One region of the Peribacillus sp. NJ4 genome, then DNA from elsewhere that is predicted to be linked to it. Evidence: riboswitches for the same ligand, from Rfam matches in the RefSeq annotation. Region 1 holds a riboswitch; the other holds the start of a gene.
The links. A riboswitch is a leader RNA that binds a small molecule or an ion and turns the genes downstream of it on or off. The one in region 1 is predicted to bind ZMP and ZTP.
Positions count from the first base shown of each region.

Region 2: linked by a shared signal. The riboswitch ahead of QUF94_RS11485 (glutamate/serine transporter AimA) and the one ahead of QUF94_RS05995 (phosphoglycerate dehydrogenase) in region 1 are both predicted to bind ZMP and ZTP.

Region 1 is NZ_JAUCFQ010000001.1:1,185,513-1,191,172, forward strand. Features, by position in the region: gene QUF94_RS05985 (VOC family protein) at 419-835, shown strand; gene QUF94_RS05990 (GNAT family N-acetyltransferase) at 905-1,420, opposite strand; ZMP/ZTP riboswitch at 1,954-2,032, shown strand; gene QUF94_RS05995 (phosphoglycerate dehydrogenase) at 2,171-3,370, shown strand; gene QUF94_RS06000 (hypothetical protein) at 3,640-3,807, opposite strand; gene QUF94_RS06005 (hypothetical protein) at 3,804-3,965, opposite strand; gene QUF94_RS06010 (hypothetical protein) at 4,415-4,897, opposite strand; gene QUF94_RS06015 (FixH family protein) at 5,114-5,584, opposite strand; gene QUF94_RS06020 (PepSY-associated TM helix domain-containing protein) at 5,613-5,660, opposite strand, start outside.
Region 2 is NZ_JAUCFQ010000001.1:2,286,052-2,291,711, reverse strand. Features, by position in the region: gene QUF94_RS11490 (hypothetical protein) at 391-600, shown strand; gene QUF94_RS11485 (glutamate/serine transporter AimA) at 720-2,312, opposite strand; ZMP/ZTP riboswitch at 2,369-2,447, opposite strand; gene QUF94_RS11480 (hypothetical protein) at 3,060-3,233, opposite strand; gene QUF94_RS11475 (MFS transporter) at 3,586-4,107, shown strand; gene QUF94_RS11470 (MFS transporter) at 4,186-4,497, shown strand; gene QUF94_RS11465 (carbon-nitrogen family hydrolase) at 4,513-5,310, shown strand; gene QUF94_RS11460 (fumarylacetoacetate hydrolase family protein) at 5,467-5,660, opposite strand, start outside.

The DNA.
Region 1 (5,660 bases):
CTCCTTGAAATAATTATTTAATTTTAGTAAAACATGGAATTATAAAGTTATTATTTCAAAAAAGAAAAGATGTGTTTTAGTTATGAAACCCAAATTGAACATCTGGTATACGAATGCAAAAGGGCGGCAGTCTGCTAATTTTTATGCGCAAATGCTACCACCATCCAATGTTGAAGCAACAAGGGAAGAGGCAAATACTCCTTGAAAATTTCATAAGGTAAACTCTCAGGTTGTTTTAAAATTGAATTATCCTGTTTAATATTTGAAATTCACTTTTAAGTAGGTGAATTATGGATGCTCCCAGTGGCTAAGGTTGTATCTGTTCAATTTGAATGCAATGACTGCTGCAAGCAGGAAAATCGAAAAATGCAGCGAATAGAAGGTGAGTGAACAAATAAATCAAGCGAGGGTGAATTGGATGGGAGTTCAAGCAGAAAAGATCTTTGTAAACTTGCCTGTTAAAGATTTGGGTGCCTCAATGGAATTTTTCACAAAGGTCGGCTTTGAATTTAACGAGCAAATGACCAATGAAAATGCAACGTGCATGGTTATCAGTGAGTCCATATATGTCATGTTATTGGTGGAAGATTACTTTAAAACGTTTACCAAGAAGGATATCCCAGATCCAGCAACAACTACGGAAGCCATCGTGGCCCTATCGGTTAAAAGTAAGGAAGAAGTGGATGAGGTCGTGAATAGGGCACTGGATGCTGGTGGAAAGCCTTTTAATGAAGCAATTGATCATGGTTTCATGTACGGTTGGAGCTTTAAGGATATCGACGGTCATTCTTGGGAAGTGTTTTACATGGACGAAAGCGGATTTAATCAAAATTAAATCAAATGAAAGACACAATCCTTCACTTAGGATTGTGTCTTTTTTTGAAGTTCGGTGCCGTAGGTTTATTCATAACAATACCGGGCTAATATCCTTCCATTCATAAACCAATAGATTTATTTCAGCGCCAGCGATTTTGATTTTTTCGGTTTTAAGCAATTCAGAACCAAATGCCTCATAGAAGTATCGAGATTTATTATCTTCAAGTACCTCAACGAGAATGGTCTTGAATCCAAGTTCTTCAAATTTAAAAAATAATTCTTTGATAAGTTTCTTTCCTATTCCCATTCTTTGAAAATTTTCGAGGATATATATTGCAGTTAAATCACCCGAATCCTCAACTTTATTTGTTTCCCTTTTACCACCAGCTATAAATCCAACTATTTTCCCCTTGTCATTTTCTGCTACATAAATATGATTCCCATCACTGGATATATTCTTTATCCATAAATCTTTCCTTTTCTCATAAGACAGATTATCTAGAAAATCACTTGGTATTATATTTTCATAAGTGGTTCTCCAGCAATCCACATGGACTATTGCTATACCTTCAGCATCAGCAAGCGTTGCCTCTCTTACTATCATATTAATTCCTCCTAATTATCTTTTAGTTTGCTATACTTTCTATATTTTACTAATATTATCCATTTTACAACAAAGCTGTCCGAGATAGTCCAAGAATATCAACAGCCACTTTCAACAGTGCCTTTTTCCAACGAGTAATTTCGTCGATATATTCCTAATTTCGGAGATAAAACGATAGAATTCGTCGATATATTCCTAATTTCGGAGATAAAACGATAGAATTCGTCGATATATTCCTAATTTCGGAGATAAAACGATAGAATTCGTCGATATATTCCTAATTTCGGAGATAAAACGATAGAATTCGTCGATATATTCCTAATTTCGGAGATAAAACGATAGAATTCGTCGATATATTCCTAATTTCGGAGATAAAACGATAGAATTCGTCGATATATTCCTATTTTCGGGAGATAAAACGATAGAATTCGTCGATTTATTTCTGGTGAGTTGTGACTTCTGCAAAAAAAGAGATAAATCTTTAAAATGATATTGAAGATTGCTGAATAATTTGATAAAATAAAATAAATGAAAAGACTATGTGCAACTGGCGAAACACGGATAACCGTGAGGGAACACATAGTGTCGTAGCCGTTCGCCTGGGCAGAGGTAAGGGATTTTATCCCTTGCCTCTTTCTGTGTATTTACAGAGGATAGTAAAGGTTTAGAGAATGCAGATTTTCATGGTTTCAAAATTTTGTCAATATTTTGAAACTTCAAAACTATCATAACCAAAAAGGAGCAAACAAAATGAGCACAGTACTTTTAGAAAAAGTCAAAACGATCAAAGCGTTAAATAATATTGCCGAAAGCGGGCTAAATGTATTCAACAAAGGCGATTTTAAAGTCGACAATGACAGTGAAAACCCTGATGCAATCGTACTTCGCAGCTTTAACATGCATACTATGGAATTCGGCGATCAGTTAAAAGCAATCGCAAGGGCAGGGGCAGGAGTCAATAATATTCCGGTCGACAAATGCACAGAGCAAGGAATCGTCGTTTTCAATACACCTGGAGCTAACGCAAACGCTGTAAAAGAAATGGTGCTAACGTCATTAATGGCTTCATCTCGTAACCTGTTTGCCGGTGTGGCCTGGACAAAGACGCTGGAAGGCGAAGGAGAACAAATTCCAAAGCTTGTAGAAGCAGGAAAGAAACAATTCGTTGGTAAAGAAATCAAGGGAAAAACTCTTGGCGTAATCGGTTTAGGAGCGATCGGTGCACTTGTAGCGAATGATGCCCTGGATTTGGACATGGATGTCATTGGGTTTGACCCGTTCATCTCTGTTGATACAGCTTGGAACTTGTCCCGCAATGTACAACGCGCCATGACAATTGAACAATTGTTTGCAGAATCTGATTACATTACAGTACACGTTCCATTAACTGATGACACTAAAGGAATGTTTAACCAAGAAACATTTGGCATCATGAAGCCTGGCGTACATATCTTGAACTTCTCACGCGGCGAGCTAGTGAATGAAGCGGATATGGAAGCGGCACTTGAGAGCGGGAAAGTTGGCAGGTTCATCACCGACTTCCCGAATGAAAATGTGTTGAAAATGAAAAATGTCGTTCCAATTCCGCATCTTGGTGCCTCTACACTAGAATCAGAGGAAAACTGTGCCATCATGGCAGCTCGTCAGTTGAAGACCTTTTTAGAAACAGGGAACATCAAGAACTCTGTGAATTTCCCGAATACTGCCATTCCTTATACAGGAAATCGTCGTGTGGCAACTTTCCACGAAAACGTTCCTAACATGGTTGGGCAAATTACACTGGCTGTATCTGGCTTTAATTTGAACATCGCTGACATGGTTAACAGAAGCCGTGGGGGATATGCGTATACGATCATCGACATTGACGGTGAAGTAAACGGCGATATCATTCCTGGTTTGGAAGCAAAAATCAAACAAATCGAAGGTATCGTCACAACTCGTATTATCTAATTGGTACCGGAAGATAGATGATAAATAGTGAAAGCCTCAATTCCTTTAAGGAGTTGGGGCTTTTTTTAGGCTTGTTAATGTTTTTGAACAAAAAAAGCCACTTATTGTGGTGATCATATTAAACGTTACTCACGTGTTGAGAACCTAGGGATTACAACGAACTCAGCCTGGCACGGGTTATGCCAAGCAGCTCGATACAGTCAGTTGAAGTCAAAACTTCTTCCATCACGAATTGCTTAAGATCGAACTTCTCCAAGATTAAAAATCTGTCATGGTTTCACTTCCGTTTCTTCTTCATAATGTACAAACAACATCAAGTAGATTGCGAATAGAAGATGCAAATAAAGTGGAATATTCTTATCGTATTGAATGACAACAAATATGAAAATTCCATATAGCAAAATTGGAATGGTTAAAAGGATTCTGAGCTTAGTCACATGTCATCCTCCCATTTATCCTCAAATATTAATACATCAAGCATTTGAGCCACTTGAAAATCCTTTTCTGCAATTGCTTTTATTAAACTTGTACAATTATTTTCCCTAAGAACATCTGCTAATAATTGTAAATCCATTGTCATTACAGTTGGTTTCATAGTTTTACCCTCCTAATTTACCAAATATTCTGTCAGTTCTGTTATTACAATAGTATGAAGTACAGAGAAAATGCTGTCAATCAATATTCCATCTGTACTCATTTTGAGTTAATGGATTCAAAAGTTATCTACCAAAATCACTATCTCATATATTAATCTGCTTAGTTAGATAGTCACTGGTGTGCCTCTTTGCTTCCGTTCACTTCAGCACCTCGCCTTTTCCATTTGGGAAGGGGTTTATTTTTTGCCTTCTATGTAGGCATCAGGATTACATCAAAATGTAATATCATGATGGGAAACATTTGAAAAGATGACGTATCAGAAAATAATCCCTGAATTCTCAACCAACCTGTCAGTTCAAGAAGGCTTTTGGTAATTTGCTATAGTAAAGAATCGTCCCTAGGAAATACAGAGACGATTCACACCCTTTCTACACAGAAAGGATTACCCTATATTGTTCTGCCCCCAAAATTCTGATACTGATGAAGGATATTCGATGTTAAAAAAGCTCCAACAGGAGGTAATTGCTCGGTATAGGTATTACCACTAACAGGAAATTCATTCAGAGCTATATCAGTAGTGGCAATCCACGATCCAGACTCACCTGCTTGTAAAGAGGGAGGCTTCATAAGAAAACGTCCGCGTAAAATAAAATGTCGAACTCTAATCTGGAAATCATCAATAATGGTTAAGTTGCCAGAGAATGTGGCATAAGGTGAATCGAATGTGAGTTGTTTGGTGCTTTCATTCCAAAAGCCACTAATCGGAATAGGTGTACCACGAAAATTAGCCGTACCACTTACTCTATTATCTGTAATGGAGTTAATGTTAAGTGTTCCCCAAATAATCGTTCTGCCAGCTATTGAAGAGTGGATACCCCATACAGATGGGAATGGAAAGCTAACCGAAGCAGTTCCCTGTGAAGTTACCAATGCTATGCCCTCCCTTAAAGTTTGTTTATGTTCTGAGGAAGCTCCCTTGTTTATAGGAACAATCCAGTATATGCGGCACGAGCAGAATAATCCAATAAATAAAGGTGAAGCATTACATACCCTGCCTGTAAATACATTCTCTCCGAACCACCGTGGTAAACAAATATCCATAAAAAATCCGGTCTTCAAATGAAAACCGGATGTCAAAAAAATTTATTAATGATGATGTTCATGACTTTCTTCTTGTTTTTGGCTCCCTTTTTGCAAGAATTTCAATTCACTTTCAGACAGTTTTCCTACGATAAACTGTTTTTGAGGCATAATGATTGAACCATCGTTACTAGCATGTACTTTTATATAGTATAGGCCATCACTATCAAAGTTTTTACGTAAAGTATAAGTACCGTTTCCCTCTTCCTCAGCTTGTTCCATACTATATTTGAGAGAGCCATCTTGTTTCCATATCTGAAAATGAACATAATCTGAGTTTTCAACCTTTTTACCACCTTGAGTAAGAACAGCCTTTATCGTCTCCTGTGTATTAGCTGAAAAGGATGCTGGTATAATTATTTCAGCTTCAAGTGGTGTTTCTTCTTTGTATAGATTAGTGACATCCTTTTCAAGTGAACACGCACTTAACAATAGGCTGAAAATAAAGATTAAAGAAATACATATATTTTTTTTCACGGCAAAAGCCACCCTTTACATTTCCGAATTATGCATTCAAAAACTTCTTAACTGCAGATATTCGTTTAATAATTAA
Region 2 (5,660 bases), 1.1 Mb from region 1:
AACATTAATTTTTTCAATGATAATGGCTCCTCTATCTCTTTTTTACAATAAGTTTTTTAAAAGAAAGTATTCAATTCGCGTATGTTTATTCAATTCGCGTACTTTCTTTGTAATTATAGTAACATAAATATAATAATTCAAGATAAAAATATTCAATTCTCGTACACCTCATCCACTTTTTGAATCCACAGAATGGTGTTTGCTTCCTGAATCTGAGCTGAGTTATTACAATGATAAATATCAAAAAGATAATTATTTCATTAAGATACTTAATTGCAACTTAGATGTTTAAGCCTAAAAACCATATACATCAACGTGTTTATATGTTCATATTTAGCCAGAAGCGTTTTCAGCTCCAGTTTTGCCATTTCGGAGCCTTATCGAAGTCCGATGGACTTACTGGCTGCGGACCAAAAATTTATGGAAGATTTACCAGAGGATGTTGATCCATGTGGTGAGTTTGGTGAATATCACTCATTCGTATATAACGGAGTCATTTTCTCTCATCCGATACGACTAGACTTGGGAGATGAAATGTTTGTACTTCCTGCCAATCCATTATCCAGCGAGGTTGGTTATAAACGTGTGGTAAAAGTTTAAATTTTTCATTAATATTGTCAGGTGTTCCAATTTGCGAACACTTTTTAATAAATAAAAAAACATGGTCATAAAGTAACCATGTTTTCTTTTTACTCATATAGCTGTGTCTACACTAAGAGTTATTTATTAATAAATTCTTTGTTGATTTTTTCAGCCTCAGCCAAGTATTCTGTTTTAATCCCGCTCTTAACTCCCCACCAATAGAAGCAGAGTGCCAGACATGCGATGACCACCATATCCCAGCCAAATGTAAGAATATTTTTTCCGCCGAACTTCTCACTTCCAATATAAGAAATCAAAATCATACAACCTAAGTAAAGAAGCATCCAAACACCTGATAAAAATTGTTTTTTGAATCCATTCCATTTATTTTTAGCTTGATAATAAAAGTAAATAGGTAGTCCAATGGCAATGATGAAAACGACTTCTCCTGTTAATGGCCAACGCGCCCAGTATAAAGTCAGCGATGCAAAAACAAATCCACAAGGAGCAATAATAGAAGCGCCTTTTAAGTGAAATGGACGATTAAAATGAGAAGCTGTACGTCTTAATGTTGTCAATGCAACTGGCCCCATGATGTACGAAATAAGTGTAGCAACTGAAATCACTTCAGCAAGTACGCCCCATCCGCGGAATAAAAATAAAAAGATAAAACATACGCCTAAGTTTAATAACATCGCTGGACGAGGAACACCATATAGTGGATGTAATGTACCAAAGATATTCGGTAAGTACCCATTTTTCTGCATTCCATAAAGCATTCGCGAAGTTGTAGCTGTATAAGTGGCACCTGTACCAGATGGTGATACAAACGCATCTACATACAATACAATCGCTAACCAGTTAAGGCTAAGAGCAATTGCCAAATCAGCAAAAGGTGAATTAAAATTCAGTTGACTCCATCCGTTCACAATCATAGACGGATCGACAGCACCGATAAAAACAACTTGTAAAATAACGTATATAAAACCTGCAATTAGAATAGACCCAATAACAGCAATTGGTATAGACTTATTCGGCGACTTCGCTTCTCCTGCCATATTAACAGGACTTTGAAATCCATTAAACGCAAACACGATACCAGAAGTAGCTACTGCTGTTAAAACGCTTGCCCAACCATATGGTGCGATCCCTTGAGAACTTGTAAAGTTTTCACCATGAAATCCAGCAAAAAATAACGATCCTGCCATTACACCTGGAACAATTAATTTAAAAATAGTAATAAATGAATTTGCCTTAGCAAAAAGGTTAACTGTCCAATAGTTGACGAAGAAATAGAACAATAATAGTAAAGAAGCTATGAATAATCCTTTGGTCGTTAAGATATTGTTATCAACTAAGGAATGAGACCATCTGGCCCATTCCCAAGGCCACGTACTCATATATTGTACCGAAGCAATGGCCTCAACGGTAATAGTCGAAGCGATCGAAATCCAGTTCGCCCACGCAGCTAAAAATCCAATAAAAGAACCATGCGAATATTGAGGATACTTAACCATTCCTCCAGCTTCAGGAAACATTGCCCCAAGCTCTGCGTAAGATAATGCAATAAATAAAATTACAACCATACCGATAATCCAAGAAAAAATAGCTGCTGGCCCAGCAATCTGGGCGGCTTTCCACGCTCCGAACAACCAACCTGAGCCGATAATAGAACCAATACCTGTCATAGTTAAAGCAAAAGTCCCCATCTTTCTATGCATATTACTCATCTCTACCTACACCTCTTCCTAGGAAAATAAAAAACACTTGATCTATTTATAGATCAAGTGTTTGCCCAGGCGCGCGGCTTATACTCTATATGCTCCCCCATGGTTCTCCATGTTGCGCCAGTTACATATAGGAAAATAGTTTTTTTATAGTATATAGGATTATTTTAAATTTCACAACACTTGAAAAATATTTATATTTTATATATATTCTTATTTATTTTTCGTAATTCCCTATCAATATTCATTTTAATTTGAAAAAATTAGGTAAATTAAAGTCCAAAAAACAAACATTCGATTTCCGGAACACACGCTACATCAATAAAATCATCTCTCTTTAACATTATACTTAAAAATCTTTAAGAGCTTATATTCGCAAAATAAACCGTTCATATTTTACAAATTATATCAACAACATTTACATAAACTGTTCTTTTCTTCCTCAAAAAAAAGCCATGCACATGAAACACACTCGGCATAGCTAGAGTGAGGAACGTAGATTGGATTTCCAAATATACTAATAGAAGCAAGTGCTATGTAAAATGTGCCTTCCTGGCTTTTCATTGATTAGGTTAATCTGAATAAATTAAATTTTGGATATTATTAATAAAAAGCTAAAGGAATTACCCAGTACCCCTAGTCCTCCATGTAGTGCCAAAGCTTCGCTTGTTATACAACCAGCCTCAAACATGATTCTACAAGTAAGGGATCGGAGAATGTTCAAACATACCCTCCTGAAAGACGTCTACTTTATCCCCACCCGTTAAAAAATACCTCAAATGCATTAGTTTGGAGGACACATCTGTATTTTTTGATTAAATAGTCCAGTGCATCTTCATCACCATTTTGGATTTTCCCAACCAACATTACATCTTCCATATGAGTATAGGTTTCCACTCGTTTCTTCTCGACGATTACACTCATTTATTTTCCCCACTCACTAAGTTGAGACCGATATAAACGTTGCATTACCACTTCAATGTGTTAAAGTGAATACAATATAATAATATCTCAGAAATGGAGATAAGATATTCGTAAATAACGACATTTTTCTACAAATTATGATTATAAATTTTGGTATGCTTGCATCATTAATCTCTTTAGGTTAGGCGTTAGTTCAAATTCCGGCAAGACTTATGGCAGAAAAATTTGGTCCTAGAAAAATGATCGCTTTTTCTCTAGTATGGTGGTCAGTATTTACGGGTTTGGCGGGTTTAGTTAAATCTCACGGTCTATTGTATCGGTCTGATTCTTACTTGGGATAGGTGAAGGACCGATGTTTCCAGCTAATGACGTATTTAATACAAACTGGTTTAGAAGTGATGAAAAAGCCAGAGCATCCAGTGCATTATTGGCAGGTTCATATTTTGGACCAGTTATCGCCCCTATCGTCACGGTTTATATCTATCAATATTTTGGTTGGAAAGCTGTATTTTATATTTTTGGATTAATAGGAATAATCATTGCAGGTGTATGGTATGTTATAGCCCGAGACTATCCTGAAATTCATAAACTTGTGAATGAACAAGAAAAAGAATATATTCTAGAAGACAGAGAAATTGTTGATACTGCTAAAGTTAGAGCCGCTTGGAGTACTTTTCTGAAAAGCTATCGATTTTGGGCGTTAGGATTGCAATATTTCGTTGTTTTGTATACTATCACTTTCTTCTTAGTTTGGTTACCTACATATCTACTGGAAGATCGAGGATTCTCATTAGGTAAAATGGGATTTGCTGCAAGCCTACCTTGGTTAGCAATACTGATAACAGTAATGACTGGTGATATTCTTTCCGAATAACTAGTACGTAAAGGTTTTTCAAAGCAAATATCAAGATCCTCTTTAGCTATATCAGGTTTAATAGTATTTATTATTTCAATGTACCTTGCCGTTATGACAGTATCTCCTTATATGAATGTTTTATGGTTATCAATATGCTTGGGTTCACTAGGATTTACAGTAGTGTGTTCATGGGCTTCCGCTACAGACTTAGGGAGAAACTTTTCAGGCTCCGTTTCAGGTTGGATGAACTTGTGGGGAAATCTAGGAGCTTTTGTATCACCGTTATTATGTGGTTGGTTAGCAGAAAACTTTGGTTGGAATATCACATTAGGAGTAACTGTAATCCCTGTGTTTATTGCAGCTATATTATGGTTGTTTGTGAAACCAGATACATCATTACTAAACTAAATACTATTAAGAGGAGTGACCGATTTGAATTATTTAGTATTTCAAATGGATTTAGTGGTTGGAAATCCTGTAGAGAATAGGAAAATCATTGAACGCTGGTTAGAAGCTAACTATAGTGATGATGTAGATGTTGTTGTACTTCCTGAAATGTGGTCTACGGGCTATGCGTTGGAGGAATTGAAAGAAATCTGCAAAGTGGATGGAAAGCAATCCATTGAATTTTTACAATCACTGGCTAAGAAGTTTAATGTAAACTTGGTGGGTGGCTCGATTGCCGTATTAGAAGGTAAAGATATCTTTAATCGTGCGATTATAGTAAATCGAATGGGTGTGATTGTTCACACATATGACAAGATGCACCTTGTTCCGATGTTAGATGAACCTAAGTTTTTAACGGGCGGCCATAATCAAGTTGAAATATTTGAACTTGAAGGTGTGAAGATGGGGGTTATTATTTGTTACGATTTACGATTCCCAGAAATTATTCGTGACTTAGCATTACAAGGTATTCAAGTGTTACATATCGTCGCAGAATGGCCACTTGCAAGGGAAACACATTGGAATACGTTACTTCGTGCGCGCGCAATTGAGAACCAAATGTATGTTGTTGCATCAAATGTGGCGGGGACAAAGCTAGGGGTGGAATTTGCAGGTTGCTCACAAATTGTAGATCCATGGGGAGACATTGTTCAAAAATTGGATCAAGAAGTTGGTGAATTAAAGGCAACTTTAAATTTAGAGAAAGTACCCCAAATAAGAAAAGATGTTCCCATATTCGATTCCAGAGTACCAGAAAAGTATAGAAAGTTATAAAATAGGAGCTACTCCAGAGATACCAATCTTTAGGAGTAGCTTTTACGTTTAATTCAACAAAGCATATGTTTCACGTAAAATCCATTGATAATTTTTATTTTCTTATGCAACTACTGTCCCGATAGTTGCATAAGAAAAGGAAATGACTACTCTTTATCATGGATGTAGTGTGACAGAACAGGATCCAATTTCCTTTCCACCCCAGTTTAGTGAAAGCTTGTCTTGATCTGAAAGAGGACCGACGCCACTAGGAGTACCAGTAAAAATAATATCTCCTTTCCCAAGCCCAAAATGCTTTGCTGTAAAATCTATAATTGTTTGCAAATCAAAAAGTAAGTCCTTAATATTTC